One region of the Arthrobacter sp. P1_H7 genome, then DNA from elsewhere that is predicted to be linked to it. Evidence: riboswitches for the same ligand, from Rfam matches in the RefSeq annotation. Region 1 holds a riboswitch; the other holds the start of a gene.
What was found. A riboswitch is a leader RNA that binds a small molecule or an ion and turns the genes downstream of it on or off. The one in region 1 is predicted to bind thiamine pyrophosphate.
Positions count from the first base shown of each region.

Region 1 (3,668 bases):
AACGTCCGCAATGCCGGGGACGCAGCCAAGCTGCGCAAAGAGGTCCGGGACACCGAGGCCGGGCTGATCCGGATCATGGGGACCAAAGACGAACTTTCCGCACTGACACAGGAGATCGCCGCATGATGCAGACCGTCCTGACGGTGACCGCCGTCGTACTGTCCCTGGCCGCCGCGGGGGCGATCGTCAGGATCGCGCGGGGGCCCTCGCTGCTGGACCGGGTTCTCGCCGCAGACGTGTTGCTGGCCATCTTCGGCGCAGCCTTGTGCATCGACATGGCCGCCAACCGGCACCTCAACAACCTGATGCTGCTCGTTGCGATTTCCCTGATCGGCTTCGTCGGCTCGGTCACCGTAGCCCGGTTCGTGGCCGACAGGCGGGAGGGCGTCCGTGAATCCTGACATAGTGATCGACGCCGTCTCCGGCGTGTTCATGGTGACCGGTGCCCTGATGTCCCTCGCCGCCGCCATCGGGCTGCTGCGGTTCCCGGACCTCATGAGCAGGATGCACGCGGCCACCAAACCGCAGGTCCTCGGCCTGTTCCTGCTGCTGGCGGCGCTCGGCCTGCAGATGCGCACCTGGTCGGTGTGGCCCGTCCTGCTGGTGGCCTGGCTCTTCCAGCTGCTCACCGTCCCCGTGTCCGCCCACATGGTGGGCCGGGCCGGCTACCGGACCAAGCACCTGCACCCGGAGCTGCTGAGCTCCGATGAGCTCGAGGCCGTAGTCCAGAAGGCCGCCCGGCAGGCGGCCACGCACGGAGCGGACGACGACGAAGCCGGCCGCTGAACCCGTTGGCCGGCGCCGTGGCCAGCGCTTCGACCGCAGCGGCCGGGACAGCGGCTAGTCGGGTCCGGTCAGACGATGTCCTGGGTCTTCGCGAAGCGGGTGATCGCGCGCTGGGTGCCGCGGTTGGCGAGCACCTGGATGATGGCGCTGACCGATGCGGAGATCAGCGCGAAGGTCAGGGCCGAGCGCAGGGTGGTGGGGACGTCGTCCTCCTGGCCCTTGGGCGGCTTGTTGCCCGTCGACTTCTCCCAGATGGTGTCCACGAGCTTGGTGCCGGCAAAGCCGGCGAGGAGGCTGACGCCGGTGCCGAGCAGCTTGATGAGGATGTTCATTCTTCGGTCTCCTTGGGACGGGAACGGTTTTTCCCCTAGCCTAGCGTTCCGGGGTGAGGACCATCCGCAGGGCCTCGACCACCAGTTCGTGATCCGTCTTCTGGGGCAGGCCGGAGACGGTGACAACGGCAACGGCACCCGTGCCGCGCACGTAGACGGGGAACGCCCCGCCGTGGGCGGCGAACTCCGACTGGTCCCACCAGGCGTTGTCCTCGATCCTTCCGCCTGCAGCGCGGGCCCGGAGGCCCACCAGCAGGGACGGGACCTCGTACCGCATGGCGGTGCGCTTCTTGGCGTTGATCCAGCGTTCGTTGTCCGGTGTGGCGCCGTCCAGCGCGGCGTGAAAGAGCACCTGCTCGCCTTTGGTGATGTCGACGGCGATGGGCAGCGAGCGTTGCCTGCCCAGCTCGACAAGGAGGAGCCCGAGGTCCAGGGCGTCATCCTTGCTGAACGACGCGAACTGGAGCGCCTCCATCTCGGCCAGCACGCGGCCGATGAGCGCCGCCAGGGAACCCTGCGGCTGCGGCTCCCTCGAATCGGGATCGTATTCCCCGGAGGGACCTTGTGTGGCCGGTGAGTGCGACAAAATATTCCAGCTTTCCGGTGGGTGATGAGGCCGCCCGCTGGCGGGTCCGGGTGTCCGACACGACGACTCTACCAAGATGGTTTTCCCGGCCGCCGGGACCGCCGCAGTCCGGTCCACGATTGTGACGGCACCCCACTGAAAACCCGGCCGTCCGGGTGTAAACTGAGCCAGCCCACAAGGGCGAAAACAATTACGACAGGGGAGCGCCGCCGTCGGGCATCGCCGGCAAAATCCGGGGAAACCTTTGGTGGGCGCTGAGAGTGCGGACAGCCGCAGACCCTCGAACCTGATCCGGTTAGTACCGGCGCAAGGGAGTCGAGTTCTCAGGGTGCGCGGAGGGCGGCGGAAGCCGAGTCCGGCCGGAGCACCCTCCCCTCCTGTTCCTCAGGAGGACGACATGACAGATATTTCAGCACAGCATGGTTCCGCCAGCCGTTCATCCGCCCGGCGCAACTTCAGCTGGCGCGTGGTGGACATTGTGGTGGCCGCGTTGATCGCCGTAGCCGGCGGCGTCATTTTCTGGGCCTGGTCCCAGGGCGCGAACCTGATCTCGACTCCGGTCAACGCGGTCTACCCGCCGCTGAGCGGACTCTACGCCGGCGGGTGGATGATCCCGGCGGTGCTGGGGATGCTCATCATCCGCAAGCCGGGCGCCGCGCTCTTCTGCGAGACCGTCGCGGCCACGGGCGAACTCATCATGGGCTCGCAGTACGGCACCACGGTGCTGATTTCCGGCATCCTGCAGGGCCTCGGCGCCGAACTGGTCTTCGCGGCCTTCCTCTACAAGAAGTTCAACCTGCCCGTCTCCGTGCTGGCCGGCGCCGGCGCGGGCCTCTTCTGCGGCCTGAACGATTCCTTCCTGCCGTGGGGCTGGAACATCGCCTACGAAGCCGGCGACAAGCTCGCCTACATCGTCTTCACCACGATCTCCGGCGCAGTGATTGCCGGCGGACTGGCCTGGCTCGCCACCCGCGGCCTGGCGAAGACCGGAGTGCTGGGCTCCTTTGCCTCCCGCAAGGCCGCCACGGAGCCCGTCTTCTCCTGAGCCCCGTCGCGGAATCCTGCAGAGAACCATGAGATCTTCACCGGGCGTCCGGCCGGCCGCTGTCACGGCCCGCGGCTGGGGCTGGCGGCACGCCGGACGGACCCGGCCCGCGGTCAGCGGCCTTGACCTGGGCATCCGGCCGGGGGAGCGCGTGCTCCTGCTGGGGCCCTCCGGCGCCGGCAAGTCGACGTTGCTCCACGCCCTGGCCGGCGTGCTGGGCGACGGCGCGGCCGGCGACTCCGGCGACTCCGGCGAAGCCGAGAACACAGACGAGACCGGCAGCCTGCTGATCGACGGCGCCGCGCCACGGGCGCAGCGCGGCCGCGCCGGGCTGGTGCAGCAGGACCCGGAAACACAGGTGGTGCTGTCCCGTCTCGGCGACGACGTCGCCTTCGGGGCGGAGAACCTGGCCGTCCCGGCAGCGGAGATCTGGCCGCGCGTGCGCGAGGCCCTCGACGACGTCGGGCTGGGCCGGCTGCCGCTGGACCATCCGACGTCGGCCCTCTCCGGTGGACAAAAGCAACGGCTGGCGCTGGCCGGGATCCTCGCGATGCGGCCAGGGCTGCTGCTGCTGGACGAGCCGACCGCCAACCTCGACCCCGCGGGCGTCCTGGAGGTCCGCGACGCCGTCGGCCGTTGTCTGGACAAGACGGGCGCCACGCTGGTGGTCGTGGAGCACCGGGTGGGGGTCTGGAAAGACCTTGTGGACAGGATCGTGGTGCTGCAGCCAGGGTCCGCCACGGACTCCGCGGTCTTAATCGACGGGCCCCCGGACCGGGTCCTGGCCGAGGCGCGGGACATGCTCATCGGTGCGGGCGTCTGGGTGCCGGGCCACGTCCCGGCGACGCGGATGCGGCTGCCGGCGCGGGGCGCGGGACACGTTCTGCTCGCGGCCGAAGGGCTCGCAGTGTCCCGCGAG
Region 1 is NZ_JBFUCO010000010.1:217,440-221,107, reverse strand. Features, by position in the region: gene AC1DXI_RS11945 (Na+/H+ antiporter subunit E) at 1-126, shown strand, start outside; gene AC1DXI_RS11940 (MrpF/PhaF family protein) at 123-401, shown strand; gene mnhG (monovalent cation/H(+) antiporter subunit G) at 433-786, shown strand; gene AC1DXI_RS11930 (DUF4235 domain-containing protein) at 855-1,118, opposite strand; gene AC1DXI_RS11925 (heme-degrading domain-containing protein) at 1,159-1,704, opposite strand; TPP riboswitch at 1,892-2,035, shown strand; gene AC1DXI_RS11920 (ECF transporter S component) at 2,102-2,749, shown strand; gene AC1DXI_RS11915 (ABC transporter ATP-binding protein) at 2,778-3,668, shown strand, end outside.

Region 2 (3,668 bases), on a different contig from region 1:
CCATGACCGGCATCTCCCGCAAGCTGCCCGACGTCGAACGCAACCGCCTCAAGCGGATCCTCAAGGACCGCCTGCCCGAGGACGCGGGCGTCATTGTCCGCACCGCGGCCGAGGGTGCGTCCGAGGAAGAGCTGACCCACGACATCAACCGCCTCCGCGCGCAGTGGGAAGGCATCGAGAGCCAGTCGACGTCCACCAAGATCCTCGCCCCCGAGCTGCTCTACGGCGAACCTGACCTGACCATCAAGGTGGTCCGGGACGTCTTCAACGAGGACTTCTCCAAGCTGATCGTCTCCGGCGAGGAAGCCTGGGACACCATCGAGGCCTACGTCACCTACGTCGCACCGGACCTCGTGGGCCGGCTCGAGAAGTGGACCAAGGACACGGACATCTTCGCGGCCTGGCGCATCGACGAGCAGATCCACAAGGCCCTGGACCGGAAGGTCTTCCTGCCCTCTGGCGGTTCGCTCGTGATCGACCGCACCGAAGCCATGACCGTGGTGGACGTCAACACCGGCAAGTTCACCGGCTCCGGCGGCAACCTCGAGGAAACCGTCACCAAAAACAACCTGGAAGCGGCCGAAGAAGTCGTCCGGCAGCTGCGCCTGCGCGATATCGGCGGCATCATCGTGATCGACTTCATCGACATGGTGCTCGAATCCAACCGCGACCTCGTGCTGCGCCGCATGGTGGAGTGCCTGGGCCGGGACCGGACCAAGCACCAGGTGGCCGAGGTGACCTCGCTGGGCCTCGTGCAGATGACCCGCAAGCGGATGGGCACCGGGCTGCTGGAAGTCTTCGGCGAGCAGTGCGAAACGTGTGCGGGCCGCGGCATCGTCACCCACGACGAGCCGGTGGAACACCGCCGCGCCAACACGGTCGCCGCGGAGCACTACGTGCCGCGCACCGAGGCGCAGCCTGCTGCCCGCACGGAACGCAAGAGCCGTCGCCGCGGCAGGGGAGGCCAGGGCGCGGAGACCGCGCCGGCCGCACCCGCACCCGCCCACGCCGAGCCCACCGAGGCCGAACGCCACGCCAAGGCCGAAGCCACCCGTGCCGCGCTGGCCAACATCGCTGCCGCGGCGCACGCCGCGCACCTGCACGACGGGGAGGCAGCCGCAGCCAGCGACGCCGGGGCCCGCCAGGCCGCCGTCGACGCCGTCACGCAGCTCGCAGCCGCCGACGAGGCAGCCGGCCGCCCCGCAACGGTGCTGACGTTTGGCGGCGAGCAGGTGGCCCTGCCCTTCGTCGAGCACGCCGAGGACGCGCCGTCACCTGCCCTGACCCTGGACCTGCTGACCGAGGCCTTCGCCAACCTGGGCGAGGCCGAGGCCGGCAAGCAGGCCGAGGACTTGACGGCCGGCCAGGCAGCGGCTGTTGCCGCCCCGGAAGCCACGGCGCCCGAGGCGCCGTCGGCCGTGCGCGTTGCGGAGGCGCCGGCGTCACGCACAGCCGACACCACGCGCGGCCGCCGCGGGCGCCGCAACCGGAGTGCAAGCCGCGCCCAGGGCGCGGCCAACGAAACCTCCGTGGAACACCGCGAGGCAACCCGGCCGGCCGCGGCCGGATCGGTTCACGAGGCCAAGGCTCCCGCTGCGGCCAGGCCTGCGTCCGTCCCGGCCGGCAACGAGCCGATCATCCTCGGCGTCGGCGTGCCGGCGTCGGAGCTGTAGTCCTCCGCGACTGACCACGTCCCCGACCGGTCACCCTTTCGACTGGTCGGGCTGCGGGTCCGGGTCCAAGCGGGCGTAACAAACGTCCGCCCAGGCCCGGGCCCGCCCGTGCGTTAACGGGGCCACAGGGTGGCAGCGGCTAGGCTGGAACACTGACACGGGGTGCCGGGCATCGGGCCGGCTGAGATCCAGACCCGTTGAACCTGTCCGGTTAGCACCGGCGAAGGGATGTCTGCCTTGTCCGCGAGATCGAATCCGTCCGAGTTCCTGCCCGGCGAGTTTCTGCCGGCCAATTTTCTGCACAGCGAGCCTCTGCCGGCGCCGCCGCGCATTCCCCGCGTGCTGGCCATCGCCGGCTCCGATCCCTCCGGCGGGGCCGGAATCCAGGCCGACCTGAAGAGCATCGCGGCGAACGGCGGCTACGGCATGGCCGCCATCACCGCCCTGACAGCGCAGAACACCCAGGGCGTGCGCGCCGTCCACGTCCCCCCGGCAGCGTTCCTCACGGCGCAGCTGGACGCCATCAGCGACGACATCGGCATCGACGCGGTCAAGATCGGCATGCTCGGTGACGCGGCCGTGATCGACGCCGTCCGCAGCTGGCTGGAAAAGGTGCGCCCCGCCGTCGTCGTCCTGGACCCGGTGATGGTCGCCACCAGCGGTGACCGGCTCCTGCAGGAATCGGCCGAGGCCGCCCTGAAGTCCCTCCTGCCGCTGGCGGACCTCATCACGCCCAACCTCGCTGAACTCGCCATCCTGCTCAAGGAACCCGTCGCGGCCGACTGGGCCGAGGCCCTGGCGCAGGGCAAGCGGCTGGCCGCCCTGACCGGCACCACCGTCCTGGTTAAGGGCGGCCACCTCCAGGGCGGCGAGCCCGGGGACTCCGACGCCGCCGCCGCAGGCAACGACGCCGCGGACGGCTGCCCGGATGCGCTGGTCAACACCGGCGGCGTGCTCGGCCAGGAAACGGTGGTGGTGCCGGGGGAGCGGATCGCGACGCGCAACAGCCACGGCACCGGCTGCTCCCTGTCCTCGGCCATGGCCACCGTGCAGGCCCGGGTGGGGGACTGGGAAGCGGCGCTGCGGGAAGTCAAGCCGTGGCTGCTGGGCGCGCTCCGCGAAGCCTCGGTCCTGGACGTCGGCACCGGCAACGGCCCGGTCCACCACTTCCACCACCTGCAGCAACTCCAGGACGGGCAGCAACTCCGCGACGGGCAGTGCCGCCCGGCCGGACACGTTCCGGCAGCGGGGGAGTTCGCCGCAGCCCTGCGCGCAGGAGCCGCGGGCGATCTTGAAGCCATCTACGCCCTGGACTTCGTCCGCGGACTGGCCGACGGGTCCTTGCCCGAGCACGAGTTCGCGTACTACCTCGCCCAGGACGCCATCTACCTCAACGGCTACTCCCGGGTCCTGGCCCGGGCCGCCGCGATTGCCCCCACCGAGGCCGAGCAGCTGTTCTGGGCCCGCTCGGCGCAGACCTGCCTGGAAGTCGAATCCGAGCTGCACCGTTCCTGGCTCAGCACCCGCCCCACGGACTCCACCCTGGGCCCGGTCACGAAATCGTATGTGGACCACCTGCTGGCCGCCTCGGTGTCCGGCAGCTACGGGGTCCTCGTGGCGGCGGCACTGCCGTGCTTCTGGCTCTACGCCGAGGTCGGTTCCACGCTGCACCGGGAATTCCTGGCCGGCGGCGCCCCCGGGGAGCACCCCTACGCCGACTGGCTGAAGACGTACGCCGATGAGGACTTCGCCGCCGCGACCCGGCAGGCCATCGCTTACACGGACACGGCGGCCAGGCGGGCATCGGAGAGCGAGCGGGTGGCCATGGCGCTGGCTTTCCGGCAGTCATCGCGCTACGAAGTGGACTTCTTCGACGCGCCGCGGCTGTACGCCTGACACGAGCTGGCCCGGACTACCGGTACGATGGTGGGGCACGGTTCCGGAAGTCGTTGCGGCAACACAGCTCAGGATGGTCAAGATCCCGGCCAAGAACAT
Region 2 is NZ_JBFUCO010000005.1:259,949-263,616, forward strand. Features, by position in the region: gene AC1DXI_RS07620 (Rne/Rng family ribonuclease) at 1-1,673, shown strand, start outside; TPP riboswitch at 1,822-1,919, shown strand; gene AC1DXI_RS07625 (bifunctional hydroxymethylpyrimidine kinase/phosphomethylpyrimidine kinase) at 1,902-3,569, shown strand.
Region 2: linked by a shared signal. The riboswitch ahead of AC1DXI_RS07625 (bifunctional hydroxymethylpyrimidine kinase/phosphomethylpyrimidine kinase) and the one ahead of AC1DXI_RS11920 (ECF transporter S component) in region 1 are both predicted to bind thiamine pyrophosphate.